Regions from separate parts of the Arthrobacter sp. A2-55 genome, predicted to be linked through region 3. Evidence: riboswitches for the same ligand, from Rfam matches in the RefSeq annotation. Region 3 holds a riboswitch; each other region holds the start of a gene.
The links. Region 3 has a riboswitch for thiamine pyrophosphate ahead of thiD (bifunctional hydroxymethylpyrimidine kinase/phosphomethylpyrimidine kinase). Riboswitches for the same ligand answer to the same signal wherever they lie in the genome.
Positions count from the first base shown of each region.

Region 1: it holds a riboswitch for thiamine pyrophosphate, as region 3 does, so the genes downstream of both, LPN03_RS04505 (ECF transporter S component) here and thiD (bifunctional hydroxymethylpyrimidine kinase/phosphomethylpyrimidine kinase) in region 3, are expected to answer to the same signal.
Region 2: it holds a riboswitch for thiamine pyrophosphate, as region 3 does, so the genes downstream of both, thiO (glycine oxidase ThiO) here and thiD (bifunctional hydroxymethylpyrimidine kinase/phosphomethylpyrimidine kinase) in region 3, are expected to answer to the same signal.
Region 4: it holds a riboswitch for thiamine pyrophosphate, as region 3 does, so the genes downstream of both, thiC (phosphomethylpyrimidine synthase ThiC) here and thiD (bifunctional hydroxymethylpyrimidine kinase/phosphomethylpyrimidine kinase) in region 3, are expected to answer to the same signal.

Region 1 is NZ_JAJLOZ010000009.1:49,175-56,301, reverse strand. It holds gene LPN03_RS04540 (Na+/H+ antiporter subunit A) at 1-1,300, shown strand, start outside; gene LPN03_RS04535 (Na(+)/H(+) antiporter subunit C) at 1,297-1,803, shown strand; gene LPN03_RS04530 (Na+/H+ antiporter subunit D) at 1,800-3,422, shown strand; gene LPN03_RS04525 (Na+/H+ antiporter subunit E) at 3,431-4,003, shown strand; gene LPN03_RS04520 (monovalent cation/H+ antiporter complex subunit F) at 4,000-4,275, shown strand; gene mnhG (monovalent cation/H(+) antiporter subunit G) at 4,272-4,628, shown strand; gene LPN03_RS04510 (DUF4235 domain-containing protein) at 4,625-4,885, opposite strand; TPP riboswitch at 5,119-5,236, shown strand; gene LPN03_RS04505 (ECF transporter S component) at 5,283-5,909, shown strand; gene LPN03_RS04500 (ABC transporter ATP-binding protein) at 5,913-7,127, shown strand, end outside.
Region 2 is NZ_JAJLOZ010000056.1:19,705-26,831, forward strand. It holds gene moeB (molybdopterin-synthase adenylyltransferase MoeB) at 1-669, opposite strand, end outside; gene LPN03_RS14835 (TetR/AcrR family transcriptional regulator) at 781-1,434, shown strand; gene LPN03_RS14840 (DUF3107 domain-containing protein) at 1,482-1,706, shown strand; gene LPN03_RS14845 (hypothetical protein) at 1,749-2,054, shown strand; gene LPN03_RS14850 (4a-hydroxytetrahydrobiopterin dehydratase) at 2,067-2,723, opposite strand; gene LPN03_RS14855 (thiazole synthase) at 2,748-3,548, opposite strand; gene thiS (sulfur carrier protein ThiS) at 3,593-3,832, opposite strand; gene thiO (glycine oxidase ThiO) at 3,829-5,076, opposite strand; TPP riboswitch at 5,073-5,197, opposite strand; gene thiE (thiamine phosphate synthase) at 5,242-5,916, shown strand; gene LPN03_RS14875 (TetR/AcrR family transcriptional regulator) at 5,934-6,677, opposite strand; gene LPN03_RS14880 (NAD-dependent epimerase/dehydratase family protein) at 6,820-7,127, shown strand, end outside.
Region 3 is NZ_JAJLOZ010000001.1:126,927-134,053, reverse strand. It holds gene LPN03_RS00615 (Rne/Rng family ribonuclease) at 1-1,737, shown strand, start outside; TPP riboswitch at 1,901-1,999, shown strand; gene thiD (bifunctional hydroxymethylpyrimidine kinase/phosphomethylpyrimidine kinase) at 1,990-3,522, shown strand; gene rplU (50S ribosomal protein L21) at 3,855-4,163, shown strand; gene rpmA (50S ribosomal protein L27) at 4,226-4,483, shown strand; gene obgE (GTPase ObgE) at 4,592-6,199, shown strand; gene proB (glutamate 5-kinase) at 6,189-7,127, shown strand, end outside.
Region 4 is NZ_JAJLOZ010000045.1:398-7,524, forward strand. It holds partial or broken gene LPN03_RS12930 (HD-GYP domain-containing protein) at 1-934, opposite strand, end outside; gene LPN03_RS12935 (carboxymuconolactone decarboxylase family protein) at 973-1,599, opposite strand; gene LPN03_RS12940 (hypothetical protein) at 1,586-2,341, opposite strand; gene LPN03_RS12945 (GNAT family N-acetyltransferase) at 2,449-2,961, opposite strand; TPP riboswitch at 3,012-3,122, shown strand; gene thiC (phosphomethylpyrimidine synthase ThiC) at 3,120-4,862, shown strand; gene LPN03_RS12955 (dihydrofolate reductase family protein) at 4,926-5,480, opposite strand; gene LPN03_RS12960 (alpha/beta fold hydrolase) at 6,150-6,947, opposite strand; gene LPN03_RS12965 (ABC transporter ATP-binding protein) at 6,999-7,127, opposite strand, start outside.

The DNA.
Region 1 (7,127 bases), on a different contig from region 3:
GGCCATCTGGGTGACCGGCCGCACGCAGCGCGGTTCGCTCTTCTTCTACCTGGCAGTCATCCTGGGCACGGCCATTGCCGCCGTGAGCGCCGTGCTGGCCACCACGGGACCGGACTGGCTGGGCCGGCACTACACGGTGGATGGCGGAACCCCTTTCCAGGTCATCGCGGGCGTGGTGATTGTGGTCGGTGCCTTAGCGGCGGCCCGCGCCAGCAAGAGGTTCATGGCCGTGCTGATGGTTTCGGTCACCGGCTACGGCGTGGCGCTGATCTTTGCGCTCCAGGGCGCCCCGGACCTGGCATTGACGCAGATGCTGGTGGAGACCATTGTGCTGGTGGCGTTTGTGCTGGCCATGCGCTCCCTGCCACCGGGCCTGCGAGAACGCACCCGCGGGAGCCACAAGCTGCTCCGGGTCATCCTGGGGGCCGCGTTCGGCGCCGTCATGGTGGTGGTGGGGGTGGTGGCCATGGGATCGCGCATCGCCACGCCCGTCAGCCTGGGCCTGCCCGCCTTGGCGTACACCGGCGGCGGAGGCCTCAACGTGGTGAACGTGACCCTGGTGGACATCCGCGCTTGGGACACCTTTGGGGAAATTTCGGTGCTGGCCATTGCCGCAACCGGTGTTGCCAGCCTGATCTTTGTCCGTGGACGCGGACAGCGGCTGGCCCGGGCCGAGACCGTGGAAACGGGCAGCATTGGGCGCGTTGGCGTGCCGGATGGGTCCCCGAGCCCCGTCGCAGAACTGGCCAGGCGCTTTGCCGTGGTGCCCGGCAACCCGTGGCTGGTGGCCGGGCGCACGCTGGCCCCCGAGCGGCGATCCATCATCATTGAAGTGGTCACCCGGCTGGTGTTCCACAGCATCATGGTGCTGTCCATCTACCTGCTGCTGGCCGGGCACAACGGCACGGGCGGCGGCTTCGCCGGCGGACTCGTGGCTGGGCTGGCCCTGACCATCAGGTATCTGGCCGGCGGGCGCTTTGAGCTGGCGGAGGCCACCCGGGTGTCGGCCGGAACCCTGCTGGGACTTGGGCTGGCGGCTGCTGCCCTGACGGCGCTGGCACCCCTGTTTCTGGGCGGCGAGGTGTTCCAAAGCGCCATCCTCTCCTTTGACCTGCCGGTGTTCGGGCACGTGAAGTTTGTGACCTCAACCCTCTTCGACATCGGCGTGTACCTGGTGGTGGTGGGCCTGGTGATTGACGTGCTGCGGAGCCTGGGTTCGGAAATTGACCAGCATGAGGAGGACGGCATTGGGGACATCACGTTGATTGAGGACGACGAGCCGCTGGAGGTGGGCCGGTGAGCGTCAACCTGACACTGCTGCTGGTCATGGGCGTGCTGTACGCCATCGGGATCTACCTCTTGCTGGAACGCAGCCTGACCCGGGTGCTGCTGGCCCTGATGCTGCTGGCGAACGCCACCAACCTGCTGCTGCTGGCCACGGGCGGCTACGCCGGGCTGGCACCGATCTTCGGCAAGGATATTCCCGCCACGGCATACAACGATCCGCTGCCGCAGGCCTTCATCCTCACCTCCATTGTGATTTCCTTCGCCGTCACGGCCTTCATGCTCAGCCTGATCTACCGGTCATGGCTGCTCAGCCGGGCTGACCACATCCAGGATGACCGGGAAGACCGCCGTGTTGCCAGGCAGGAATTGTTCGACGCCGAGGAAGACTCCGAAATTGCCATTGAGGTGTCCGACTTCCATGAAAACAACCAGCCGGCGGGCAGCCGCGAGATGATTCCCGAAGTGACCTTGAAGAAGGCAGCAGTGCACCACGCCGTCAAGGAAGGCGGGGAATGAGCATCGCATCCCTGGCGCCGCTCGCCGTCGTCCTGCCTTTCCTGGGCGCAGCCCTGGCCTTTGTGCTGATCCGCCAGCCGCGCATCCAGCGCCGGGTCAGCCTGGGCACGCTGGCCGTGACCCTGGCACTGGAAGTGCTGGTGCTCGCCTTTGTCTGGCAGTCCGGCCCCGTGGCAGTGCACCTGGGCGGCTGGGCGCCGCCGTTCGGGATCGTCATGGTGGCGGACCAGTTCTCCTCGCTGCTGCTGGTCATTTCCTCCGCTGTCAGCCTGGCGGTGCTGGCCTATGCGTCCGGCCAGGGCGCGGCCGACGGCGAGGAAGGCGGGCCCCTGTCTGTTTTCCACCCCACGTACCTGATCCTGGTGGCCGGCGTGTCCAACGCATTCCTGGCCGGTGACCTGTTCAACCTGTATGTGGGCTTTGAGATCCTGCTGACGGCCAGCTACGTGCTTATGACGCTGGGCGGAACCGGATCGCGCATTAGGGCGGGGATCACCTACGTGGTGGTCAGCGTGGTGTCCTCGCTGCTGTTCCTGATAGCAATTGCCATGATTTACGGCGCCACGGGAACCGTCACCCTGGCCGACCTGGCCATCAAGCTGGGGCAGCTGGACCACGGGACCCAGCAACTGCTGCACGTGCTGCTGCTGGTGGCCTTTGGCATCAAGGCTGCCGTCTTTCCGCTCTCCTTCTGGCTGCCTGACTCCTATCCCACGGCGCCGGCACCCGTGACGGCGGTGTTCGCCGGGCTGCTGACCAAGGTGGGCGTCTACGCGATCATCCGCACGGAGACCCTGCTGTTCCCCTCCGACCATTTCAACACCGTGCTGATGTGGGCGGCCCTGCTGACCATGCTGGTGGGCATCCTGGGTGCGCTGGCCCAGACGGACATCAAGCGCATGCTCTCCTTCACCCTGGTGAGCCACATCGGGTACATGATCTTCGGCGTCGCGCTCTCATCAGTGCTGGGCCTGGCCGCCACCATTTTCTACATCATCCATCACATCACCATCCAGACCAGCCTGTTCATGGTGACGGGACTGGTGGAGCGCCGCGGCGGCACCTCCGCCATCTCGCGGCTGGGCGGGCTGGCCAAGCTGTCCCCCCTGCTGGCCGCGCTGTACTTCATCCCCGCCATGAACCTGTCCGGCATCCCGCCGTTTTCGGGATTCCTGGGGAAGCTGGGCCTCTTGCAGGCCGGCGTGGCGGACGGCTCGCCCATGGCGTACGTGCTGGTGGTGGGCGCCGTGGCGGCCAGCCTGCTGACGCTGCTGGTCATGGCCCGCGTGTGGAACCGCGTGTTTTGGCGCAGCACGGCCGACGCCGAGGACCCTGACCCCGTGCTGCTTGCCACGGCCCCGGACGCCTCCGGCAGGCGGAGCATGCGGGCGCTGCGCACCAGCAGGTATGTTGACGCCACCGAAGGCCGGTTCGCCGGGGAGAACGAGATCCCGATCCTGCCGAAAATGATGGTCTACTCCACCCTGGGCCTGGTGGTGCTGGGCGTGGCGCTCAGTGTATTCGCCGGGCCATTGTTTGAGCTCAGCCAGCAGGCGGCGGACGCCATGCTTGCGCGCACGCCCTACATTGCGGCCGTGCTGGGGGCGGGTGCTCCATGAGGCGGACCGTGGACGCTGTGCGCAAGCGCCGCACGTGGCAGCGGCTGCCGCTGCTCATTTGGCTGGTGGTGGTGTGGGGTGCCCTGTGGCAGGACTTCAGCCCCGGCAACCTGGTTTTTGGCCTGCTGATTGCCCTGGGGGTCTCGCAGGCGTTTTATCTGCCTCCCGTGGAATTGAGCGGCCGCTTCAACGTGCTGCACGCCCTGGTGTTTGTGATGTGGTTCCTCAAGGAAGTCACGGTGGCCAGCGCCCTGGTTGCATACTGGGCTGTGGCGCATGGGCCGCGCATCCGAAATGCCGTCATCGCCGTCCCCCTCCGCAGTCATTCGGACCTGCTCATGACGGCCACCGGCCACGTGCTGTCGCTGATCCCGGGGTCCCTGGTGGTTGAGGTGGACCGCGGCACCGCCACCTTGTACATGCACGCCATGAACACGCCCACGGCCGAAAGTGTGGAGCAGGCCCGGGCCGGGATCCGGGACATCGAGGCCCGGCTGATCCGCATCATGGGCAGCCGCGAGGAACTTGCCGCCCTCACCGTTGAGATTCGAGATAACCACGCCCCGAGGGAGGAACCATGACGGGACTGGGAACAGTGGGCGTAATTGTCGCCGTCGTGCTGTCCCTGGCGGCGGCAGGCACCATTTACCGCATCGCGGCCGGGCCGTCGCTGCTGGACCGGGTCATCGCCGCGGACGTCCTGCTGGCCATTTTCGGCGCCGCCCTGGCCACCGACATGGCACTGAAGCACCACACGGACAACCTGGCGCTGCTGGTGGTCCTGAGCGTGGTGGGATTCATTGGCTCCGTGACGGTGGCCCGCTTCGTGGCGCACCGCAAGGAGGAAGCATGAACGTGGTTGATGTGCTGACGGCCATCTGCCTGCTGGGCGGGGCCGCCATGAGCCTGGCCGCAGCCGTCGGACTGCTGCGGTTTCCTGACCTGATGAGCCGCATGCACGCCGCCACCAAGCCGCAGGTGCTGGGCCTGTTCCTGATGCTGGCCGCCGTGGCGCTGCAGCTGCAGGCCTGGTCGCTGCTGCCCGCGCTCCTGGTGGCCTGGCTGTTCCAGCTGCTGACGGTGCCGGTGTCCGCTCACATGGTGGGCCGCGCCGGCTACCGCACCAAGCACCGCCGCCCCGAACTCCTCACGGTGGACGAGCTCAATGACGTGGTAGAGGCCGTTGTGGAAGAAGGCGGCGCCTAGACCTCTTCGGGGTGCTGGTTGAAGCGGGCAATGGCCTTTTGGGTGGTGCGCCCGGCCAGGACCTGGATGATGGCGGCCACGGCGGAGGAAACCAGGGCAAAGGTGAGTGCCGAGCGGAGGCTGTTTTCCAGATTGGCTCCGTCCTTGGGCGGCTTGTTGCCGGTGCTCTTTTCCCACGCGGTGTCAACGATCTTGCTGGCCACAAACCCGGCAGCCACGCTGACGCCCGTGCCGAGCAGCTTGAACACGATATTCACAAAAACACTCCTTGGGGTGGGGCGGGGTGACGCGGTGGTGGACCTGTTGCTAGCCTAACCGTTTGCCCTCGACAGCGGTCAACGCTGAGGGAAAATATGGACGGGCCATTGCCGCGCCGCCCCTCCAAGCCAAGCACGACGGCGGTGGGCCGCCCGCCCAGGGCGCCCCGCCGCCGTCGTGCGTCATCAACATTCGCCGCCAACCGGCCGTGCGGGTAGACTAAAGCCGCAATTCAACACGACAGGGGAGCGTCATCCCGACCCGGGAACCGGCGCTGAGAGTGCGGTTCGCCGCAGACCCTCGAACCTGCTCCGGCTAGTACCGGCGAAGGGAGTCGAGTTCTCTTCGGCTGCGCGGAAATACCGCCGCGGCCGCCCCTCCTGAAAAGGAGGAAACATGAGCAAGTCAGTCGCGGGCAATTCCGCAAACTCCAAGTCAGCACCCAAATCCACGTGGCGCGTGGTGGACATTGTGGTGGCCTCCGTGCTGTCCGTGGCCGTGGGCGTCGTCTTCTGGCTGTGGTCCGCCGGCTACGGCGTGATCGCCGCTTTCACCGTGGCCTTTCCGCCCCTTGCCGGCCTGTACGGCGGCGGCTGGCTGATTGCCGGCGTGATCGGCGCACTGGTGATCCGCAAGCCCGGCGCCGCACTGTACTGCGAGATAGTGGCCGCCATTGTCGAGGCGCTCTTGGGCAGTTCCTTTGGCTTTACCGTGCTGCTGTCCGGCCTGGTCCAGGGGCTCGGCGCGGAAGTGGCCTTTGCCGCCTTCCGCTACCGCCGCTTCACACTGCCCGTGGCACTGCTGGCCGGTGCGCTGGCGGGCGTGGCCATGGGCATCAACGATTCGCTGGTCTACAACGTGGTGTGGGACTTCCCCTGGAAGCTGGTCTACACCGTGTTCGGCGCCATTTCCGGGGCTGTGCTGGCCGGGTTGCTCTCCTGGCTGGCAGTGCGCGGGCTGGCCCGCACCGGCGCCCTGGCCAATCTGCCCTCCCGCGGGGCTGCCACCGAACCGGTGGTGTAGGGAATGGCCCGCCAGCCGGGCCGAGGTGCCCCGGCCCGGAGTGCCCCGGCACTGAGCGCCCCGGGCCGGAGCGCCCCGGCGCGGGTCAGTGCCCGGGGGTGGGGCTGGCAGCACGCAGGCCGCCCGGCCAAGGCCATCCACGATCTTGACCTGGAGATCGCACCCGGCGAACGGGTGCTGCTGCTGGGACCCTCAGGCGCCGGCAAGTCCACGCTTTTGCACGCCCTGGCAGGTGTGCTGGGCGGCGAGGAGGGTGCCGACGAGTTTGGCACGCTCCTCATTGACGGCGCGCCCGTGGCGGAATCCCGCGGCCGCGCCGGGCTCATGCAGCAGGACCCCGACGCCCAGGTGGTCCTCTCCCGCATTGGCGACGACGTGGCCTTCGGTGCGGAAAACCTGTCCGTGCCGCGGGAGGAAATCTGGCGGCGTGTACCGGAAGCCCTGGAACAGGTGGGGCTGAAGTTGCCGCTGGACCACTCCAGTTCCGCCCTGTCCGGCGGGCAAAAGCAGCGGCTGGGCCTGGCCGGGATGCTGGCCATGCGCCCCGGGCTGCTCCTGCTGGACGAACCCACCGCCAACCTTGACCCCGCCGGCGTGGTGGACGTCCACGACGCGGTCCGGCGCAGCCTCGATGCCACGGGGGCCACCCTGGTGGTGGTGGAGCACCGCGTCTCCGTCTGGCTGGACGTGGTGGACAGGATTGTGGTGCTGGCGCCCGCGCGTGCCGGGGAGCCGGGCGGCGTGCTGCTGGACGGCGCCCCCGCGGAGGTCCTGGCCCAGGCAGCCGGCATGCTGGCCGCCGCCGGGGTCTGGGTGCCGGGCCGGGTTCCCGCCGTGCGTCCGCGGACTTTTTCGGCCACGGACGACGCCGGTTCCCACCTACTGCTCGACGCGGAGGCCCTGGCCGTCTCCCGGCAGGCCGGGACGCGACGGCACCCGGCCGTGCCGGCCGCCGTCGTGCCTTGCGTGCGGATCTCCGCGGGGCAGGCCCTCAGCGTGACCGGGCCCAACGGCGCCGGGAAATCAACGCTGGCCCTCACCCTGGCCGGGCTGCTGCCGGCCGTGGGCGGGCGCCTGGAAGCCAGCCCGGCCCTGGCCCGTGGTGCCGGCAGCGCGCCGCTGAAATGGCGCGGGCGGGAGCTGATCAGCCGGATCGGCTATGTGTTCCAGGAACCGGAGCACCAATTTGTGACGGGCACCGTGCGCGATGAACTGCTG
Region 2 (7,127 bases), on a different contig from region 3:
GATGGACGCGCACAGCATCCCGAACACGCCGCCTTCGGCGCAGGAGGGGACAGTGCCGGGCGCCGGGGGCTCGGGGTAGAGGTCGCGGTAGTTGGGGCCGTGCTTCTCCCAAAACACGCTGACCTGTCCGTCGAAGCGCAGGATGGAGCCCCACACATAGGGCTTGCCCAGCAGTGCCGCGGCGTCGTTGACAAGGTAGCGGGTGGAGAAATTGTCCGCGCCGTCCAGGATGACGTCGTAGCTGCTGAAGAGCTCCAGGGCGTTGGAGGAATCCAGCCTGACGGGGTGCAGCACCACGTTCACGCCAGGGTTCAGTTCAAGGATGGCGTCGCGGGCGGATTCCAGCTTGGTGCGGCCAATGTCTGAGACGCCGTGGATCACCTGGCGCTGCAGGTTGCTCAGTTCCACGGTGTCGTCGTCAATGACGCCCAGGGTGCCCACCCCGGCGGCGGCCAGGTACAGCAAGGCGGGCGAGCCAAGCCCGCCGGCGCCGATGACCAGCACCCGGGCGTTCCGCAGTCGCTGCTGGCCCTCCAGGCCGATCTCAGGAATGAGGGCGTGGCGGGAATACCGCTCCATTTCCTCCCTGCTCAGTGCAGGGCCGGGCTCCACCAGCGGGGGCAGCGAGGCCGCACGGGTGGGGGTGAGCTGTTGGATCAGGGAAACCATGCTTAATACGATAGTCCGGCCTGGTCGGAAAGGATTGTTACCCACAGGTAGAATGGCAGGGATCCTTCCCGCAAGGTCATATGGGGAGGAATTGAGTGAAAGGCTCTCGCGATGACTTTGGACGCCTCCCCCGGAGAGCACAACACCCGCCGTGCCCCGCTCCCCAGACTGCCGCGTGACGAGCGCCGGGCGCAGCTGTTGGCATCGGCCCTGGAAGTTTTCGTCCACAACGGCTACCACGGCGCCGCCATGGATGAAATTGCCGAGGCCGCCAAGGTCAGCAAGCCCGTGCTGTACCAGCACTTCCCGAGCAAGCGCGAGCTCTACCTGGCCCTCCTGGACAGCCATCTGGCATCCCTGACCACCATGCTGCTTGCCGCACTGAACTCCACCTCGGACAACAAGCTGCGCGTGCAGGCCACCATGAAGGCGTATTTTCATTTCATGGCCAAGGACGACCAGGCTTTCCGGCTGGTGTTTGAATCGGACCTGGTCAACGACCCCGATGTGGCCGCACGGCTGGAAAAGTTCAATTCGGACTACGCCGACGCCATTGCCGGGGTCATTGCCGAGGACACCAAGCTGGCCCACCTTGAAGCCACGCTGCTGGGCCGTGCACTGGCCGGAATGGCGCAGGTCAGCGCCCGCTACTGGCTCGAAGCCAACGGCGACCTGGACATCGAAGTGGCCAGCGAGCTGGTCTACCGTTTAGCTTGGCGCGGAATTAGCCGCTTCCCCAAGGAACCGCAGCTCCCGTCGGCATAGAGTTTGCTTGTACTTTCATTTTGCACGTTTGCACCGAGGAGACACCTGTGGAAATCAAGATCGGCATCCAAAACATCGCCCGCGAAATTGTCCTCGATTCGGAGCAGTCGGCAGAAGACATTGCCGCACTGGTCTCGGAAGCCCTGGCCAAGGGCTCCGAACTGCGCCTCAAGGATGAGAAGGGCCGCATCGTCATTGTTCCGGGCAACGCCCTGGGCTATGTTGAACTGGGCGCCGAAGAGGCCCGCCGGGTTGGTTTCGGCGCACTGTAGGCCTTTTAGGCTTCATACTCCTTCCAGGAAAGAGGACCACTCATGGTTGCCTTGGTCATCATTGCGTTGACGGCCGGTGCCTTTGGTGCCATAGCCTGGGGCGTTGACAAGCACCGGACCACTTTTGGGGCACTGCTGCCGGCCGGCGCCGCCGTGGTTGCCGCCGAGCTGGTCTGGATGGCCACCATGGCATTGCGCCTCGACACCTCCCCCGCCACGGCCTGGATCCCCTGGATCCTGTCGATGGTGGTGGGCGGGGCCGTGGCGTCGGCCGTGGCCGGCTACGTGGGGCGCACCCGGCACGCGAAGGCCGTTGCGCGGACCAACGAAATCCTGGCGATGCACTAATTCCCGCCAGGGTTAGGCGCCGCGGCCCGCCTCCGTGCACACGCACAGCCGGTTCCCCTGCGCATCCGTGGCAATGACGAAGCGCGGCGCAGCGCCGTGGTCCAGCGAAGCCCCTGCGGCTTCGACGGCGGACAGCACCCCCGGGCTCTGCGAGTACGGCACGGTCACATCCAGGTGGAAGCGGTTGACATTGGGCGTGGCCGTCTGCTGAAACCACACGGACGGTCCGCGGCCAAACGGGTCCACCAGCGCACCGTCCTCCGCCTTGCGGTAGCCCAACGCGGCGCGCCACGTCTCTGAAATTGCGTCCGCATCATCCGTGTCAATGGCAATTTCCACTGTGTGCAGCAACTCCGGACGGGCCGCCGCGCCGGCCTCTGACGCCGCAGCGGAAATTGCCCGCGCAAGGGCCACGTCCCGGGCGGTCACCTTGGAGCCGGCGTCATGGGAGGTCAGGGCCACAAACAAGGTGTCGTAGCGCCAGTCGACGTCGGGGTGGTGGTTGGCTTCCTGCGCCAGCGCCCCGATCGCGGCAAACAGCTCCAGTGCCGCGGCCGACGTCGGGCACTTCAGTGCCGTGCGCAAGGCACCAAGGCCCAGGGTCCAGTCAGGCAGGGAGGCCAGCTCGGCGTCGATCTCGGGGCGGGTCAAAGCATCGTTCGCGGCCACGGCAGGCTCCTTCAAGATTCCGGTCTAAAGGTCCGGGCGGCCCTCCATGGCGGAGGACGCCAAGGCGTGGGCCCGCTTGGGAATGCGCCCGGCCCGTGATGCCAGTCTGCCACCGATCACGGCGTGTTTGAAGGCCTCGGCCATGCGCACGGGGTCCTGCGCCCGGGTCACGGCTGTGGCCAGCAGCACGGCATCACAGCCCAGTTCCATGGCCAGTGCGGCGTCGGAGGCGGTCCCGATGCCGGCGTCAAGCACCACGGGGACTGACGCGCGGGAGACGATCAGTTCAATGTTGTGCGGGTTCAGGATGCCCAGCCCCGTGCCGATGGGGGCGCCCAGCGGCATGACGGCGGCAGCGCCCAGCTGTTCCAGCCGCAGGGCCACCACCGGGTCGTCGTTGGTGTAGGCAAAGACCTTGAAGCCGCGGTTCACCAGCTGTTCGGTGGCCTCGACCAGTTCGACGGCGTCCGGCAGTAGGGTGTGCTCATCGGCGATGACTTCCAGTTTCACCCAGTCCGTCTCCAGCGCCTCACGCGCCAGTTCGGCCGTCATGACCGCCTCGCGGGCCGTGAAGCAGCCGGCGGTGTTGGGCAGCACGCGGATGTTGTTCTCGACCAGCAGCTCAAAAAGGTTCGTGCCGCCGCTGCCGCCGCTGCCCGGGGCGTAGCGCCGCATGGCCACGGTGGTCAGTTCGGTGCCGGAGGCCACCAGCGCGGCGCCAAGCCCGTCAAGGCTGGGCGCGCCGCCCGTGCCCATGATCAGGCGGGAGCCCAGCGGGACTCCAGCCACGATGAACGGGTCCGTTGCTGTCAGGGTTTCAGTCATGGTGCTTCACTTTCCTCAAGGTTTGGTGCGCGGGCGGCGCTGGCTTAGCCGCCCTGGACGGCCGTGACGACCTCGACGTCGTCGCCGGGTTCCAGCGTGGTGCCGGCCCATTGGCTGCGGGGCACAATGTTCTGGTTGCGGGCCACGGCCACGCCCAGCCGGCCGCCGTCGGCAGGCTGGCCGCTGGCCAGGATGGCCCGGCCGGTGACAGCCGTGACCAGGTGCGCCACGGTGGTTCCTTCGGCCAGCGGACGGGCCGCGCCGTTGAGTTGGATGGTGCTCATGGTGTCTCCTCAGGTTCGGTGTGGGTTGACTGCAATGCGGGCGAGAACCTGTCCGGGCGGAACTGCTCCCAGGCCAGGTCCGTGACTCCGCCCAGCAGCTGGCGGGTGATGTGGGCGGCAATGGCCGTCAGAAGGACGCCGTGCCGGAAGAATCCCGTGGCGATGATGAGCCCCGGGATGTCCCTGCCGTGAGGGCCCGGAACACGGCCCAGCAGAGGTGCGTTGTCCGGGGTGCCGGGGCGGGCGCGGGCCGTGGTTTCCATGAGTTCCAGTTCGGCCACGGCGGGCACCAGCACCTGGGCGTCTCGCAGCAGCTGGTGGACTCCCCCGGCGCTGACGCCGGCCGATCCGTCCTCTCGCATGGTGGCCCCGAGCACCACGGTGTTGTCATTGCGCGGCACCAGGTACACGGGCAGTCCGCGGACCAGGCCGCGGATGGTGGCCGTGGTGAGCGGGCGCAGGTGTTCGGGGACGCGCAGGCGCAGGATGTCGCCGTACACGGGGCGCAGAGGCAGCACCAGCCCGTCCGGCAGGCCCTGCAGCGTGGGGGCGGCCAGTCCGTTGGCCACCACCACCTCCCGGGCATGGACCTCCCGGCCGTCCTCCAGCAGCACGCCCGTCACCCTGGAGCGGGTGTCCGCCGGGTCCTCATGCAACAGCTCGACGGCGTTGCGCCGGATGGAGGTTTGCTCCTCGCGGAGCCGGCCGCGCTCGGCCGCCACCACATTGAGCTGCACGCGGATGGCCGTTGCCACGCCGCGCGGATCAACCTGGTGGTCCTGGGGTATCCGGAAGGCGCAGGAAATGTGAGGGCCCACCAGCGGTTCCTGGGCCCGTGCTTCACGGATGGACAGCTGTTCAACGTCCAGCCCGTGCGCCAGCTGGACTTCACGCAAGTCAGCCAGCGCGGCTCGGTCCGCAGCATCGGCACCCAACACAAGCGTCGGCGTCGTGCGGAATCCGGTGTCAGCGTGCCCGGCGGCCACCAGCGGCGCCACAAACTCCGGCCAGCGGGCCGCGGAGGCAAGCGTAAGCGCCAGCAAGCCCTCCTCCTGGTAATGGAGTTCGCTGACCGGTGCCAGCATGCCGGCCGCGGCAAAGGTGGCTCCCGTGGCCGGCGAGGGGTCGATGACGGTGACCGCATCGCCGGCCCGCTGGGCTTCCCAGGCGATGCCCAGGCCCACGATGCCCCCGCCCACAACGGCCACGTCGGTGGTGATGGTCTCCGGCACTGTGCGCGCCATTTTTGGGTCTCCTTCCCTACGCCGGCATGATCCGGATCAGGTTCCACGCCCTTGCGGGCGCCTGTCGGTCGGCGCAGTCGGCGCCCTCTCAGCCAGCTTTCCTGGCTCCCGCGGTACTGAACTAGTCTAGGAGATATGCACACCCCTTCGCTCACACATGACGCCATGCCCCTTTTCTCCGCCCTCGCCGAGCCGGCCCGGGACTCGCCCACTGTGGCCGGCGCCAGGCTGTATGTCTGCACTGACGCCCGCCGGGACCGCGGGGACTTTGCCGAGTTTGTCCGGGCGGCGTACGCCGGCGGCGTGGACATCATCCAGCTGCGGGACAAGTTCCTGGAGGCCGCCGAGGAACTGGAGTTGCTGGCTGTGTTGCGCTCTGTTGCGGAGGAATTCGGCAAGCTGTGGGCGGTCAACGACCGTGCCGACATTGCATCCCTGTCCGGCGCCCCCGTGTTCCATGTGGGGCAAAAGGACCTGCCGCTGCCAGCCGCCCGGTCCCTGGTGGGCCCGTCGGTGTCCGTGGGTCTCTCCAGCCACGACCGCCTCCAGGCCTCCGCCGCCGCCTCCAGCCACTTCGCCGACTACTTCTGCGTGGGGCCGCTGTGGGCCACGCCCACCAAGCCTGGCCGGGCCGCCGTCGGCCTTGACCTGGTGAAGCACGCCGCCTCCCTGCGCACGTCCAAGCCGTGGTTTGCCATCGGCGGGGTGGACCTTTCAAACGTTGACGCAGTGGTGGAGGCCGGCGCCTCCCGGATTGTGGTGGTCAGGGCGGTCACCGACGCTGAAGATCCGACGGCGGCCGCCCAGGAACTGCTGTCCCGCTTGCCTGCGCTGGGGTAGCGTCCGCGGCCGTTGCCCTAGACGAGCCCCGCGATCCCCGCCATCCGCGCCAGGACGTCCAGCTGCACGTCGAAGAGGGCTGCCGGGTCGTGGAAGGTTGACTTCCCGTATTGGCCAAACACCTCGAAGCTGACGGCGCCAAAAATCGCCGCCCAGGCCAGGACTCCGCGGGCCAGGGCGTTGTCATCCGCCGTGATGCCCCATTCGCTGCGGATGGCCTCGAAGTCCGCAGCGAGAAGGTGGCCGGGAACGGATTCCGCCTCTGTGCCGGCATGTTCTTCGGCTGGACCCGCGGGCGGTCCGCCAGCCCTGATGCCCGCAGTGTAGGCGCCCTCCAGGATGCCCACCAGCTTGGCGATGACGCGGGTGCCCGGTCCCGTTGTCTGGTCCGCGGGGGCGTCATAACCTGGCACGGGTGAGCCAAAAAGAAGTCCGTAGCGGGCCTGTTCAGCCAGGGCCCATGTTCGGACGGCCCGTCCCAACGCCCGGAACCGCCCCGAATAATCGGCCTCGGGAACCTTGTCCACGGCCGCATCCACGGCGTCTCCCAGTGAATTGTAGGCATCCACCAGCAGCAGGGTCAGCAACTCGTCACGGCTCTCGACGTAGCGGTAGACGGCGGAGGAGACCACGCCAAGGTCGCGGGCCACAGCCCGCAGCGACAGTCCCGCCGCTCCGTGGACGGCCAGGTGGCGGCGGCCGATCAACAAGATCTCATCCATGGTCTGGAGCCGTGCGCGCTCCCGCGGTGTTTGTGCCATGCCCTGATTTTGAACCATTGTGAGAGCGTCGTCAACTTTAGTGAGCAGTGCTCTTGACATTGGCGATCCCCTGTTTGACACTTAATTTTAGAGAGCACCGCTCTCTAATTCACAAATTCCGCTCCACAGAATCGAGACCACCATGGACGCCGTCAAGGTCGTCACCGGCGCCGGGCCCGTCGGCTGGACCGTTGCCACTCAACTCGCCGAAGCCGGCCAGCACGTCAGGGTCCTGACCCGTTCCGGTTCGGGTCCGGATCATCCGGGCATTGAAAGGCTGCGCGTGGACGTCAGCCACCCGGGGGCACTCCGGGCGTCACTTGCCGGCGCCGACGCCATTTTCCATTGCGTTCATGGTTCCAAATACAACGCCGAAACATGGCGGCGCGAGCTCCCGGCGGCCGAGCAGGTGGTGCTGGCGGCGGCGGGCGAGGGTGGCGCCGTCGTCGT
Region 3 (7,127 bases):
GTGGGCCACAAGGGGGCGCGGCTGACCAGCCAGGTCTCCCTGCCGGGCCGGTACCTGGTGTACGTACCCGGCGGCTCCATGACGGGCATATCCCGCAAGCTGCCCGACGTCGAGCGGAACCGTCTCAAGCGGGTCCTGAAGGACCACCTGCCGGAAAATGCGGGCGTCATTGTGCGCACGGCCGCCGAGGGTGCCAGCGAGGAAGAGCTGACCAACGACATCAACCGGCTGCGCGCCCAGTGGGAAGGCATCAACAACCGGGCCACGTCGCACAAGACCCTGGCGCCGGAGATGCTGTACGCCGAACCGGACCTGACCATCAAGGTGGTTCGCGACGTCTTCAACGAGGACTTCAGCAAGCTGATCGTCTCCGGCGAGGAGGCGTGGGACACCATTGAGGCCTATGTGACGTATGTGGCCCCGGACCTGCTGGACCGCCTGGAAAAGTGGACCCGGCCGGAAGACATCTTTGGCGTCCACCGCATCGACGAGCAAATCTCGAAGGCCCTGGAACGCAAGGTGTTCCTGCCGTCCGGCGGCTCGCTGGTCATTGACCGCACCGAGGCCATGACAGTGGTTGACGTGAACACGGGCAAGTTCACCGGCTCCGGCGGCAACCTGGAGGAAACCGTCACCAAAAACAACCTCGAAGCGGCGGAGGAAGTGGTCCGCCAGCTGCGCCTGCGCGACATTGGCGGCATCATCGTCATTGACTTTATTGACATGGTCCTGGAATCCAACCGCGACCTGGTGCTCCGGCGCCTGGTGGAGTGCCTGGGCCGGGACCGGACCAAGCACCAGGTGGCCGAGGTCACCAGCCTGGGCCTGGTGCAGATGACGCGCAAGCGCATGGGCACCGGACTGCTGGAAGTCTTTGGCGAGCTCTGCGAGACCTGTGCCGGCCGCGGCATGGTCACCCACGAGATCCCGGTGGAGCACCGCCGCGTTCACACCGTGGCCGTTGACACCCACCATGCGCACGCTTCCCGGCCCGAGCACCGCGAAAACGAACGGACGGCCAACCGCTCCACGCGCAGTGAGCGAAAGCGCAACCGCAACAACCGCCCGGCCCACCTGGACAACGAGCACGCAGACGGGACCGACGCCGTCGAGCTTTCGCATGACCCGGCCGACGGCGCCACCGAGGCCCAGAAGGTGCAAAAGGCCCACGAGGCCCGGGCCGCGCTGGCGAACATTGCCGCCGCTGCCGCCGCCGCCCACCACGGTGCAGGCGCCGGTGCAGGTTCCGGTGTGGGCGCCGGTGCTGGGGCCTCGTCCCCGGCGGCCGAGGTGGAGGAAGTTGAGGTCAAGGCGCTGCCCGCCAGCCTGGGGGAGAACGCCATTGTGACCTTGGGCGGGGAAGCCATTGAGCTGCCCCGCGGGCACCACAATGACACGCCCCACGCCGGAAATGCCGAGCAGGCGCAGCGCCTGGCCGGACTTGCCGAAGCACTTGACCAACTGGCCGGCTCGCATGCGGCGGCCGGTGAAGAATCCGGGAACGGCCGCCCCCGCCGGGCACGGCGCAACCGCAGCGCCCGCAGCGCCCAGGGCGGAGCCGACATGTCCGTGGAAACGTCGGAGCCCGCTGGCGCCCAGGCTCCGGCAACGGCCGGTTCGGGGCGGGCCGCCACGGCTGACACTCCCAGGGCTGAGGCTGCGAAGGCCCAACCGGCCAAGAAGGCACCGGAGCCCATCATCATGCTGGGTGTGGGGGTTCCCGCCTCCGAGCTGTAGGGCTCACAACTGCACTGACTGTGCGGTCAGTATGCAGCGATGGCGGCTTGCCTGCGGGCAAAGCCGCCATCGCTGCATACTGGCGTGTGGCCGGGGTGAAACGCCCGGTCCGGAATTTTCCGTCACGCAATTTTTCCCAGGGGGACGCGGGCGGGCTAGGCTGGGGTGCGACACGGGGTGCCAGGCCAGCAGGGCCGGCTGAGATAAAACCCGTTGAACCTGCCCGGCCAGCACCGGCGAAGGGATGTCCCCATGATCGTCAACACCTTGTCCGAACCCGCAACCGGAGACCGGGCAGCAGCCCCGACGCCGGCAGCCACGGTGCGCCGCCACCCGCGAGTCCTGAGCATTGCCGGTTCCGACCCGTCCGGCGGCGCCGGGATCCAGGCGGACATCAAGTCCATTGCCGCCAACGGCGGGTACGCGATGGCGGCCGTCACGGCCCTGACTGCCCAAAACACCCGGGGCGTGCAGTCGGTCCACGTACCCCCTGCGGAATTCCTGCGCCGGCAGCTTGAGTCGCTGTCGGACGACATTGCCATTGACGCCGTGAAGATCGGCATGCTGGCCAATCCCGAGGTAATGCGCGCCGTGGGGGAGTGGCTGGAAACCACGCGGCCCGCCGTGGTGGTGCTGGACCCGGTGATGGTGGCCAGCAGTGGCGACTCCCTCGTGGCGGTGGATGCGCGCCTGGCCCTGCTGGACCTCCTGCAGCACGCCCACCTGGTGACCCCCAACCTGCCCGAGCTGGCAGTGCTGGTGGGGGAAGCCGAGGCGGACTCCTGGGAAGCGGCGCTCGAGCAGGGCCGGCGCCTGGCCGCCACGTCACAGGTGCGCGTGCTGGTGAAGGGCGGCCACCTGGCCGGCAGCGCCTGCCCGGACGCCCTCGTGGAACCCGGCGGCAGCGTGGAAGAGTTCACGGCACTGCGCATCGACACCGCCAACACGCACGGCACGGGCTGCTCGCTCTCCGCAGCGCTGGCCACTGTCCAGGCCCAGACCAATCACTGGCCGGAGTCCGTGCGCCGCGCCAAGGGATGGTTGTGGGATGCGCTGGAAACGTCCGCCGAACTCGAGGTGGGGCACGGCCATGGGCCGGTCAACCACTTCCATTCGCTCTGGGACGCGGCGCCACCGGCGGGCAATGCGTTCAGCAGGAGCCTCTGGGACGAGGTGGAGCCCCAACGCAAGGCCATTTTTGAGCTCGGCTTCATCAAGGACCTCGCGGCCGGCACGCTCACTGAGGCCCACTTTGCGTACTACCTGGCGCAGGACGCCATGTACCTGGGCAGCTACTCGCGCGTGCTGGCGCGCGCCAGCGCCCTTGCCCCCACCGCGGAGGAACAGCTGTTTTGGGCCAAGGGGGCAGAAAATTGCCTTGCCGTGGAGCTGGCGCTGCACGGCGACTGGCTGGCCCGGCACCCCCTGGACGTGGGCCCGGGCCCCGTGACCAAACACTACGTTGACCACCTGCAGGCCGCGGCGTTCGCCGGCAGCTACGGGGAAGTGGTGGCCGCCGTGCTGCCCTGTTACTGGCTGTACGCCGAAGTGGGCCGGGTCCTGCACGCGGACTACCTGGCGTTCGACGGCGTGCACCCGTACGCCAGGTGGCTGGAAACGTACGCCGACCAGGCGTTCGCCGACGCCGCTGAGGCCGCCGTGCGCATAGTTGACGCCGCCGCGCGCCGGGGATCTGCCCTGGACCGCGAACGCATGCGCGAGGCGTTTGTGCACTCGGCCCAATACGAGGTGGACTTCTTTGACGCCGCACGGCTGCACGCCTGAAAGGCCGGCAGGTGATTAACGCCACCGGGGTGCTGCGGAAAAAACCGGCGCGCCACACCCGCAGAACGGGCGCCGCGTCCCCAGGCGCGCTAGAGTAGTTGCGCATGGTTCCTCTCAAACGGGCTGATGCGCGCGGACAGCTGTCCGGCACGCAGCGAATCCGGGACAGCGGGCCAGTCTCATTTGCGGCCGGGGCAGGAATTAGCGTATTCTTGATCTTCGGTGCTTACGCCAACCTAGGGCAACCACTCCATGGTAGAACTCCATTGAGGTCCACGGCGTTGAGGCACATCAATACTTTGTTATAAACGTCGAGAGAAGTGAGTTCCCCAGTGGTGTACGCGATTGTCCGCGCAGGCGGCCGTCAAGAAAAGGTTTCCGTTGGAGACTACGTGACCATGAACCGCGTCCCCGGTGGAGTCGGCAGCACGCTTGAGCTGCCCGCTTTGCTCTTGGTTGATGGTGAAACAATCACCACCGCCGCAAAGGACCTGGCTAATGTAAAGGTTACGGCTGAGAAGTTGGAGGATCTTCGCGGGCCGAAGATCGTCATCCAGAAGTTCAAGAACAAGACCGGTTACAAGAAGCGCCAGGGCCACCGTCAGGAACTGTCCAAGGTCAAGATCACCTCGATCGCGTAATTCCGCGTTCGGCACGTCGATCAACTTAAACAGTCTTTTAGTCAAAAGGTAGGCATTTTACAATGGCACATAAAAAGGGTGCGAGTTCCACTCGCAACGGTCGTGACTCCAACGCTCAGTACTTGGGCGTCAAGCGCTTCGGCGGTCAGGTTGTCAAGGCGGGCGAGATCATCGTCCGCCAGCGCGGCACCCACTTCCACCCGGGCGCCGGCGTCGGCATCGGCAAGGACGACACCTTGTTCGCCCTGGACGCCGGTGCGGTCGAGTTCGGCCAGCGCCGCGGCCGCCGCGTGGTGAACATCGTCGCCGCTGCGGTCTAACACCAAAGCTTTTTTACCAGTGGAGCGGGCCGCACGGCTCGCTCCACTGTGTTTTAATACGCGGACTAGAATGAGTCCGCAAGGGCAGCATCAATCGAGGAGAATTCATTGGCCAGCTTTGTTGACCGGGTTGTTTTGCACGTATCCGGCGGGACTGGCGGCCATGGCTGCGTCTCGGTCAAGCGCGAAAAGTTCAAGCCGCTGGGAGGGCCCGACGGCGGCAAGGGCGGCGACGGCGGCGACGTGATCCTGCGCGTGAGCGCGCAAACCACCACCCTCCTTGACTTCCACCATGCCCCGCACCGCCACGGCACCAACGGCGGGCCCGGCATGGGCGACTGGCGGGACGGCAAGATCGGCGAGTCCCTGATCCTCAACGTCCCGGACGGCACGGTGGTCAAGGACAAGTCCGGCACCGTCCTGGCCGACCTGGTGGGCGAGGGCACCGAATTCATTGCCGCCGCCGGCGGGCAGGGCGGACTGGGCAACTCGCAACTGTCCACGCTCAAGCGCAAGGCCCCCGGCTTTGCGCTCCTGGGCGTCGAGGGCGAGGAACGCGACATCGTCCTGGAACTGAAGTCCATTGCCGACATCGCCCTGGTGGGCTTTCCCTCCGCCGGCAAGTCCAGCCTGATTGCTGCGATGTCCGCGGCCCGGCCGAAGATTGCCGACTACCCGTTCACCACCCTGGTCCCCAACCTGGGCGTGGTCCAGGCAGGGGAGATCCGCTTTACCATTGCCGACGTGCCGGGGCTCATCGAGGGCGCCAGCGAAGGCAAGGGCCTAGGCCACAACTTCCTGCGCCACGTGGAACGCTGCGCAGCGCTGGTGCACGTGTTGGACTGCGCCACCCTGGAAGCGGACCGCGACCCCCTGTCAGACCTGGCCGTCATTGAAAGCGAACTGGACCGTTACGCGGTGGACATGAGCTTTGCCGGGGCCGACGGCGACGTGGTCCCGCTCAATGAGCGCCCCAAGCTGGTGGCCCTGAACAAGATCGACTCCCCGGACGGCCGCGACATGGCCGAATTCGTCAAGGGTGACCTGGAAGCCCGCGGATACAGGGTCTTTGAAGTCTCCGCGGCCAGCCATGAGGGCCTGCGCCAGCTTGGCTTCGCCATGGCCGAAATTGTCCAGGCTGCCCGCGACGCCATTGCCGCCGCCCCGGCCAAGGTGACTCCCGTGGTGCTGCGGCCCCGCGCTGTCAACGCCACGCCTTTCACCATCCGGCGCGAAGAGAAGAACCTTGAGCCGCTGTTCCGCGTCTTGGGCGAAAAGCCCGAGCGCTGGGTGAAGCAGACAGACTTCCAAAACGAGGAAGCCATCGGCTACCTGGCGGACCGGCTGGCCAAGGCAGGCGTGGAGACGGGCCTGTTCAAGGCCGGCGCCACCCCCGGGGACACCGTGGTGATCGGCGAAGACGACGCCATGGTCTTCGACTGGGAGCCCACCATGATGGGCGGAGCCGAACACCTGGCCGCACCGCGCGGCACCGACCTTCGCCTCCTTGACCTGGGCGACCGCCCCACCCGTGCCCAAAAGCGTGAAGAGCAGCAGGACCGCCGGGACGCGAAGGCCGCCGCGCGCGCAGAGCTGGAAGCTGAGCGCAAGGCCGGCATTTGGACCGAATCCACCAACCGCCAACATGCCCGGAACCTGGGCATCAAGGATGACCTTGACGCCGACGGCGGTGCATCCGACGACGATGAACTCTAAGGCCGAAGCCGCCGCCCCTGCGGGGGCACGGCAGGGGATCGCAACGGCGTCCCGGATTGTGGTGAAGGTTGGCTCCTCCTCGCTGACCTCGGTTGCAGGCGGCATTTCCGATGCCGCCCTCAACAAGCTGGTGGATGTCCTGGCGGCGCGCAGGCTCGCCGGCTCCGAGGTCATCCTGGTTTCCTCCGGCGCCATCGCGGCCGGGCTGATGCCGCTGGGCCTGGCCCGGCGGCCCAAGGACCTGGCCACCCAGCAGGCGGCCGCCAGCGTGGGGCAGGGACTGCTCATGGCCCGCTACAACCAGGCCTTCATGGGGCACGGGGTCACCGTCTCGCAGGTGCTCCTGACCGCCGAGGACCTGAGCCGGCGCCGCCACTATGTCAACGCCCACCGGGCCCTGGAACGCCTGCTGCACCTGGGCGTGGTGCCCATTGTCAACGAAAACGACACCGTGGCCACCCACGAGATCCGCTTTGGTGACAATGACCGGCTGGCCGCCCTGGTGGCGCACCTGATTAAGGCCGATGCCCTGGTGCTGCTCTCCGATGTGGACTCGCTCTACGACGGCCCGCCGTCGGAAGGGGCAAAGCGCATCAGCCACGTGGACTCGCCGGAGGACCTGGAGGGCATTGTCATCGGCAGCGCGGGCAAGGCCGGCGTGGGCACGGGGGGCATGGCCACGAAGGTGCAGGCAGCAATCATCGCCGCCGAGACCGGCATTCCGGCACTGGTCACTTCCACCGACAACGCCGCGGCAGCCCTCGCCGGGGAGGACGTGGGAACCTGGTTCAGCATCAACGGCAACAAGCGCCCCGTGCGCCTGCTGTGGCTTGCCCACCTCGCCGACATCCGCGGGCGCCTGGTGCTTGACGACGGCGCCGTGCGGGCCGTGTGCGAACGCCACAAGTCGCTGCTTCCGGCCGGCATA
Region 4 (7,127 bases), on a different contig from region 3:
CGCGGGCCGCGAGGGCGGCCACGGACCGGGAATGGCCTGCCGTCCAGGGGGACTTCAGGTCGGCAAAGTCCCCCATGGCGGCCAGGACGGCATCCATGCCGGCCTCGGTCAGCTCGTCGTCCCCCGGGGCCGCGGCGAGGGCTGCCGGCCACGGGTCCGCCTCCAGCAGCCCCGCCGTCAGGCCGGCGGCCCGTGCGCAAAACAGCTCCGCCAACTCTGGGTCGAACTGCGTGCCGCGGCGCTGCCGGACCATGTCCACCGCGGCCGGCAGGCCGCCTGTCCGCAGGAACACCTCGGCTGTGTCCGCCAGCTGCGCGATGCGCATTTCCAGCGGAATTTCGACGCCGGACCTCCCCGCCGGGAGTCCCTTGCCGTCCCAGCGCTCAAAGGCATGGCCCAGGATCGCCGGCATGGCCGGGTCCAGCCCCACCCTGTCGGCGAGTTGCCCGGCGGAGAGGCAGTGCGAACGGATCAGCTTCCTGACCGCCGTGCCCGCCGTTGCCGCGAACTGCGACTGCCGGGCGGCGCGCCGCAGTGGCGGCAGCTCTGTGCCGGTGTGGTGCAGCATCAGCGACAGCATGGGCAGCCCGTGGGCGTCAATGAGGTAGTAGTCGGCCCGGAAGCCGATGTCGTCGCCAAAACGGGCAGCCAGTTCGAAGGAGTCCGCATGGCAGCCAATCCAGGCCAGCAGGTTGGCATAGTAGGTCCGGGCCCGCGCCTCCGGCCCAAGTCCCAGCAGATCGGCCATCCGCACCCCCAGCAGCATGGCGCGCAGCATGTGCTCCATGGGCTGGCCAAGCCCCAGGTCGATGGCCAGGGACAGGGCCGCCAGCACTTCGGCGCGCCTGGCCGTGGCGGGGGGCCGCGGCACTGCGCCCGCCGGCCCGTGGGCCGTGGGAGACCGGAAGGAGCCGCCGAAATCCTGTGCCGCCACACCCCCATTCTACGGCGGGCGCAGGTTCCGCACCGGTTTCAAGTGCCGGCCGCTGCCGGTCCCGCGGCCGCCGGGAGTGCCGGGCGCCCCGCCCCGCCCACGGGTGCGAGCAGGGCGTCCTGCAGCCCGGGCGCCAGTCCGGCAGGCACGTCAACGTCCACTGCCAGTGCGTGCAGCGCCCTGCTGAAATAGTTGCGGGCCGCGGCAGCCAGGGCGATGTCCACAATCTCCCTGTCGCTGAAGCCGGCGTCACGCAGGGACTGGGAATCGGCGTCGTCCATGGTGGCGGAGGCGGTGCTGAGCTTCAGGGCGAAGTCCATCATGGCCACCTCACCCGCGGGGAGGCCGGCGGTGCGGTAGTCGCGTGCCACGCGCTCCAGCTGCTCCGCCGGCATGAACTTCAGTGCCTTGAGGCCGTGTGCCAGCAGGCATGCGGCGGAGCCGAGGCCGCGTGCAGCGGCCAGCGTCACCAGCTCGTAGCGCCGCACGCCCAGCGAGCCGGCGATGGCCGCCTGCAGCGCCCGCCAGGCAGCAAGCGCCTCGGGATTCAGGGCCATGGCGCGGGTGTGGCTGGGAACGTAACCCATGGCCTTGAGGTCGTCGGCATACAGTTGTGCCACGGGTCCCGCGGCAGCCGATTCGGGAATGGTTTCAATGATGCTCATGGTGCTGCGCCGCCCTTTCATGATCCGGTATGTGGTGGGGTGCCGCGGTGGATGGGTACCTGATGCCCAGGTCCGCCGCAAACAGGCCCCGCTGGGGGAGCCAAAAATCGCCCAGGCGTGCCTGGCCGGGGAGCGGCCGCAGGGTGCCCGCGTCCTTGCCCCCAATGGCGGCACGGCTGCGCGTGACGGCCCAAATCCGCAGCGGCCTGGCCTGGAAACTTTGGCCGTTGGGGACAATCCCGGCAAGTTTCATCCGTCCCGCACCCAGCGCTGGCCCCATCATGGCGGCCATGGCGTTGACCACACCGTCCCGGCGCCACAGTGCGGCAGGAAATCGCAGGGCCGTTGCCGTTGCAGCCCGCGTGACCCACGTTGCGCCGAATTCCAGTTCCCACTGCACCACGCCGGGTACGCGCACCGTGAGTGCCGCGGGCCCGGTCCACTCGGCATTGACCGGAGCGGTGGCGGCCCGCGCCAGGGCGGCGCCAAAGTATCGGGCACAGCTGAGCTCCGGCGGGGCATCTGCGTAAATCGTCCACTGTCCGGCGGGGGTGCGCAGCCATACGGCACGGTACCCCGGGCCCACCGAACTTGTGGGGAAGCGCCGGAATGCCAGGTAATGGCCGGAACCAAAGGGCACCCCGACCACCGCGTAGCCGGCAAAGTGTTCTGCGGTGTCGGGCGGCTGGATGGCTTCCAGTTCCGCCGCTTCTGCCCATTCCCGTGGTGTGGTTGTCTTCATGGCCGTCTCCCTTTTTTGCCCTGGTCCGGCCAGCATAGGGCCGCAGCGCTTCGGAGGCATGGGGCAGATGACCCATTTGTGCCGTGGGGAATTGGGGCGGGGATTTCCTAGCGAAGTTCGGCGGACATGGCCACGCGCCGGCCCATGGCGTCGAGCCCCAGCGCTGCTTCCTCGCGGCGCAGCTGGCGCAATTCAGGGGCCAGCGCCCGGTCGGCCAGCTCGGCAAAGCCGCAGCTGGTGTAGAACGGGCCATTGAAGGGCACCTCGGCAAAGGTGCACAGCGTCATCGCGCGGAATCCTGCCTCAAGGGCCCACGCCTTGGCCGCCATGACCAGCGCCCGCCCGATCCCCTGCCGGGCATGCTCGGGGCTGACGGCCAGCTGGGCCAGGTGCGCCTGGCCATCGACAATTTCCAGCCGGGCAAAGCCCACGGGGGGCCTCCCGGCAACCATGATGTGGAACGCGCCCGCATAGGATTCCGCAGTGCCGGGCGGCGGAAAGTCCGCCGGCGCCCCCGGAGGGAACGGCGGGTCCAGGGTGGCAAATGCCTGGTCCGCGTCCGCTTCCAGGGCAGGCAAAAGCGAGAATTCACTCAGCGCCGCGGGACGGATTTCCAGCATGGAACGATCCTACGGCTTGACACCGACACCCTCTTCTCGTGTACCTTCAATCTTGACCACACGGGAGCCCCGAAGCAGGGGCTGAGACACGGGCTGCAGCTGCCCGGGACCGTTGAACCTGTCCGGGTAATGCCGGCGAAGGAAGTGAGCACCACCCTGTGAATTCCACCGAACAAAGCCCTGCCCACACGCTGTCCTGGCTGACTGACCCCGACCACGGCCTGCGGGTCCCTGTGACGTCCATTGCACTGGAGGATTCGGCGCCAGGCCGGGAGAATCCGCCCCTTCAGGTGTACCGGACAGCGGGCCCGGGCAGCGACCCGGTCCGCGGACTGCCGCCGCTGCGCGACCCCTGGATTGCGGCTCGCGGGGATTGCGAAAACTATCAGGGCCGGGCGCGCGAACTGCTCGACGACGGTCGCTCGGCCCAGCGGCGCGGCGCCGCCTCCGCGGAATGGCGCGGTACGAGGAGGGCGCCGCTGCGGTCGCGTGAGGGACGCACCGTGACCCAGATGCATTACGCCAGGGCCGGCGTCGTAACCCAGGAAATGCGTTTTGTGGCGCTCCGCGAAAACTGCGACGTGGAACTGGTGCGCCGCGAGCTGGCGGCCGGCCGGGCCATCATTCCCAACAACATCAACCACCCCGAGTCCGAGCCCATGATCATCGGCAGGGCCTTCCTGGTGAAGATCAACGCAAACATCGGCAACTCGGCCGTCACCAGCTCCATCGCCGAAGAAGTGGACAAGCTCCAATGGGCCACGCTGTGGGGCGCCGACACGGTCATGGACCTCTCCACGGGTGACGACATCCACACCACGCGGGAATGGATCATCCGCAACTCCCCGGTCCCGATCGGCACCGTTCCCATCTACCAGGCCCTGGAAAAGGTCAACGGCGAGGCGGACCAGCTCACGTGGGAGATTTTCCGCGACACCGTGATCGAGCAGTGCGAACAAGGGGTGGACTACATGACCATCCACGCCGGTGTACTGCTGCGCTACGTCCCGCTAACGGCCAACCGGGTCACGGGGATCGTGTCCCGCGGGGGGTCCATCATGGCCGGCTGGTGCCTGGCGCACCACCGGGAGAATTTCCTTTACACCCATTTTGACGAGCTGTGCGAGATCTTTGCCCGCTACGATGTTGCCTTCTCCCTCGGCGACGGCCTGCGCCCGGGCTCCACGGCCGACGCCAACGACGCCGCCCAGTTTGCGGAGCTGGACACCTTGGCCGAGCTGACCAGGCGGGCCTGGGAATTCGACGTGCAGGTCATGGTGGAGGGGCCCGGCCACATTCCCTTCCACCTGGTCCGGGAGAATGTGGAGCGCCAGCAGGAGCTGTGCGACGGCGCCCCGTTCTACACCTTGGGCCCGCTGGTCACCGACATTGCCCCGGGCTACGACCACATCACCTCGGCGATCGGTGCCACGGAGATCGCCCGGTACGGGACGGCCATGCTCTGCTATGTCACGCCCAAGGAACATCTGGGGCTGCCCAACAAGGACGACGTGAAGACAGGCGTCATCACCTACAAGATCGCGGCGCATGCGGCCGACATGGCCAAGGGCCACCCGGGTGCGCGGGACCGTGACGACGCCTTGTCCAAGGCCCGCTTTGAATTCCGCTGGCGGGACCAGTTTTCGCTGTCCCTGGACCCGGCGACGGCGGAGGCCTTTCACGACGAGACGCTGCCCGCCGAGCCGGCCAAGACGGCGCACTTTTGCTCGATGTGCGGCCCCAAGTTCTGCTCCATGCGGATCAGCCAGGACATTCGGGACGCCTACGGCGACACGGCGGAGCAGGAGCTGATCGCCGGCGGCATGGCGGCCAAGAGCGCCGAGTTCCGGGCGGCCGGGGCCACGGTGTACCTCCCCGAGCTGGTGGTTCCCCGCCCCTAGCGCCGCCGATCGGGGCTGGACGACCGCTTCGGCCTTCCGAACGCGCCACGTGGGTGACCCGCTTCAGCCCCTCAGCGGCCGGTAGACCTGGACGACGACGCCGCTGGGGAAGGGGGTGCTCCCAACCAGCTCAAGATGCCGTGATTCCGAAAGCCGGTCGAACAGGGCCTGGCCGCGCCCCAGGACCATCGGCTGGACCAGGAGGCGGTACTCGTCGATCAGGTCCGCCGCGGCGAGCCCGCCGGCAAGCCCGGCACCTCCCCAGACGATCACGTCGGGGCCCGGCTCTGCCTTGATGGCGGCGATCTCGGTGGCGAGGTCGCCGCGCGCGACCCTGGTCTGCGGCCACGTGGCCTCGTCGTCGCGGAGCGTGGCCGAGAACACGACCTTGGGGATGTCGTTCATTGGCGATGCGTAAGGGTCCTGCGAGGTGGGCCAGAACGACGACATCTCCTGGTAGGTGACACGCCCCATGAGATGTGCACCGGCCTTGCTGATCCCCTCAAGCTTCCACTGCTTCAACGCAGAGCCTTCGGGGACTGCCATCCCCGGATGCTCACGGACGCTGCCAACAAACCCGTCAACGGACATTGACATGTACAGGATGACATTCCGCATTGTTTGCTCCTCGATACTGCCGCACTGCTGCCGTCCTTCCATTCTGCGGCCATGCGGCGAACGGCGACAGGGCAACAAGGTGGCCGGCGCCACGGTGGACCATCCCGGGCGGGGGGCGGCCCCCCGCCTTGGCCGTGATCCACCGGTGGGCCGCGGGGTTGCTCGGCGTTTTAGACACGAAATGCCCGTCATTTAGAGGGAGGTACGGCTACCACGGTCAAATCTTCGTACCTAAAAGAGGGCATCGCGCGGATGCACATGTCCCACAGCCGTGCGGCCCTGTCAGTTTCCTTTGACGAGGAGAATCCGGTGCCGCAGACCGGGCCTGGTCCCGGTGATGCGCCTGGGCCGGACGGCGCCCTTGTTCGCGACACCGTCCGGGGAAGACGCCGCACCGGTGATCATCGCCCAGCGCCTGCGCAAGGGCGCCGCGAGGTCGCCAAGATCCCGTTCACCCCGTTCTCCCCGAGGACGAAGGCCGAACGGATCCCCGGGACGGATCCCCGGGCAGCTGGTCGTGCGCCGCATCCCCGAACTAAACCCGAAAGCCGCCAAGGAACCCAACATGCAACCCCACCGGCAGCAAGGCCGGCCCCACCACTGCCCAAAACCACCACATCATCAAAAACCGGAAATCAGACAGATCCCACACCAAGTCGGCAGCCCCGCTTAGCTGCCGTCCCCGGAGCCGGCCTCGAAGCCGGATTCGAGGCCGGATTCGAGGCCGGCGATGAATTCCTCAATCAGGGCCGCCCCCGCGTCGGAATCCTGCGGCCGGTGCCCGCCGCCGGTGACTTCGTGGCGGGCACCGGTGGCGGCGAGGTAGTCCGCGATCTCCTCATAGAGCGGCTCCCACCCGCCGGTCAGCACCAGGGTGGGCACCCCGGGGACAATGTGCACGGGGGCCTCCCAAAGCGGTGCCTGAAGGTGAATGCGGGCGGCGATCCGCGCCGAGGATTCAACCGGCCCGGGGCCCGGGAGCCGGCCCGGCAGCCCCGCTCCGCCACCGGCAATGCCGGGTCCGGCACCGCCCGGGCCGGCCATGGACGCCGTCAGCCTGCGGAATTCGGCGGAGAAGGCAGCGTCAGTCATCGTGGCGCTCCGGGAAAACAGCGGTTCCAGGTGCTCACGATAGGCGCTGGTGGCGGGCAATTCAGTGGTGAGCGAGAGCAGTGCCGGCTCCACCAGCACCAGGGACTTGACCAGTCCGGGCTGCTCCACGGCAGCCATCACAGCGGCAATGGCACCCTGGGCGTGGGCCACCAGGTGGGCGCCGCCGTCGAGCGCGTCAAGCACCATTCGTACATCCGCGGCATATTCGGTGGGCAAGGGAGGCGCCGCCGCGTCGAAGCCGGTGCGCTTGAGGAAGAGGGCATCGTAGCGCCCGGCCAGGCGGTGTTGGACCGGCCAGGCTGCCGCTCCGAAGCCGTCGATCCCGTGCACGAACACGATCCGGGGTTTTGTCATTCAAGCAGGGTACCGGATGGGCCTGACAGGGCATTGAACGGACACCCCCCACTACGCCACCGGGGAGACTGCTCCCTCAACCAATGTGTCGGCGGCGGAGTGCCCGTTGATGGGAAAGTGGCAGGCGGTCATGTGCGGAACGGTTCCGCGGGCTGCGGCGGAAGCCACGGCAGCCTCCAC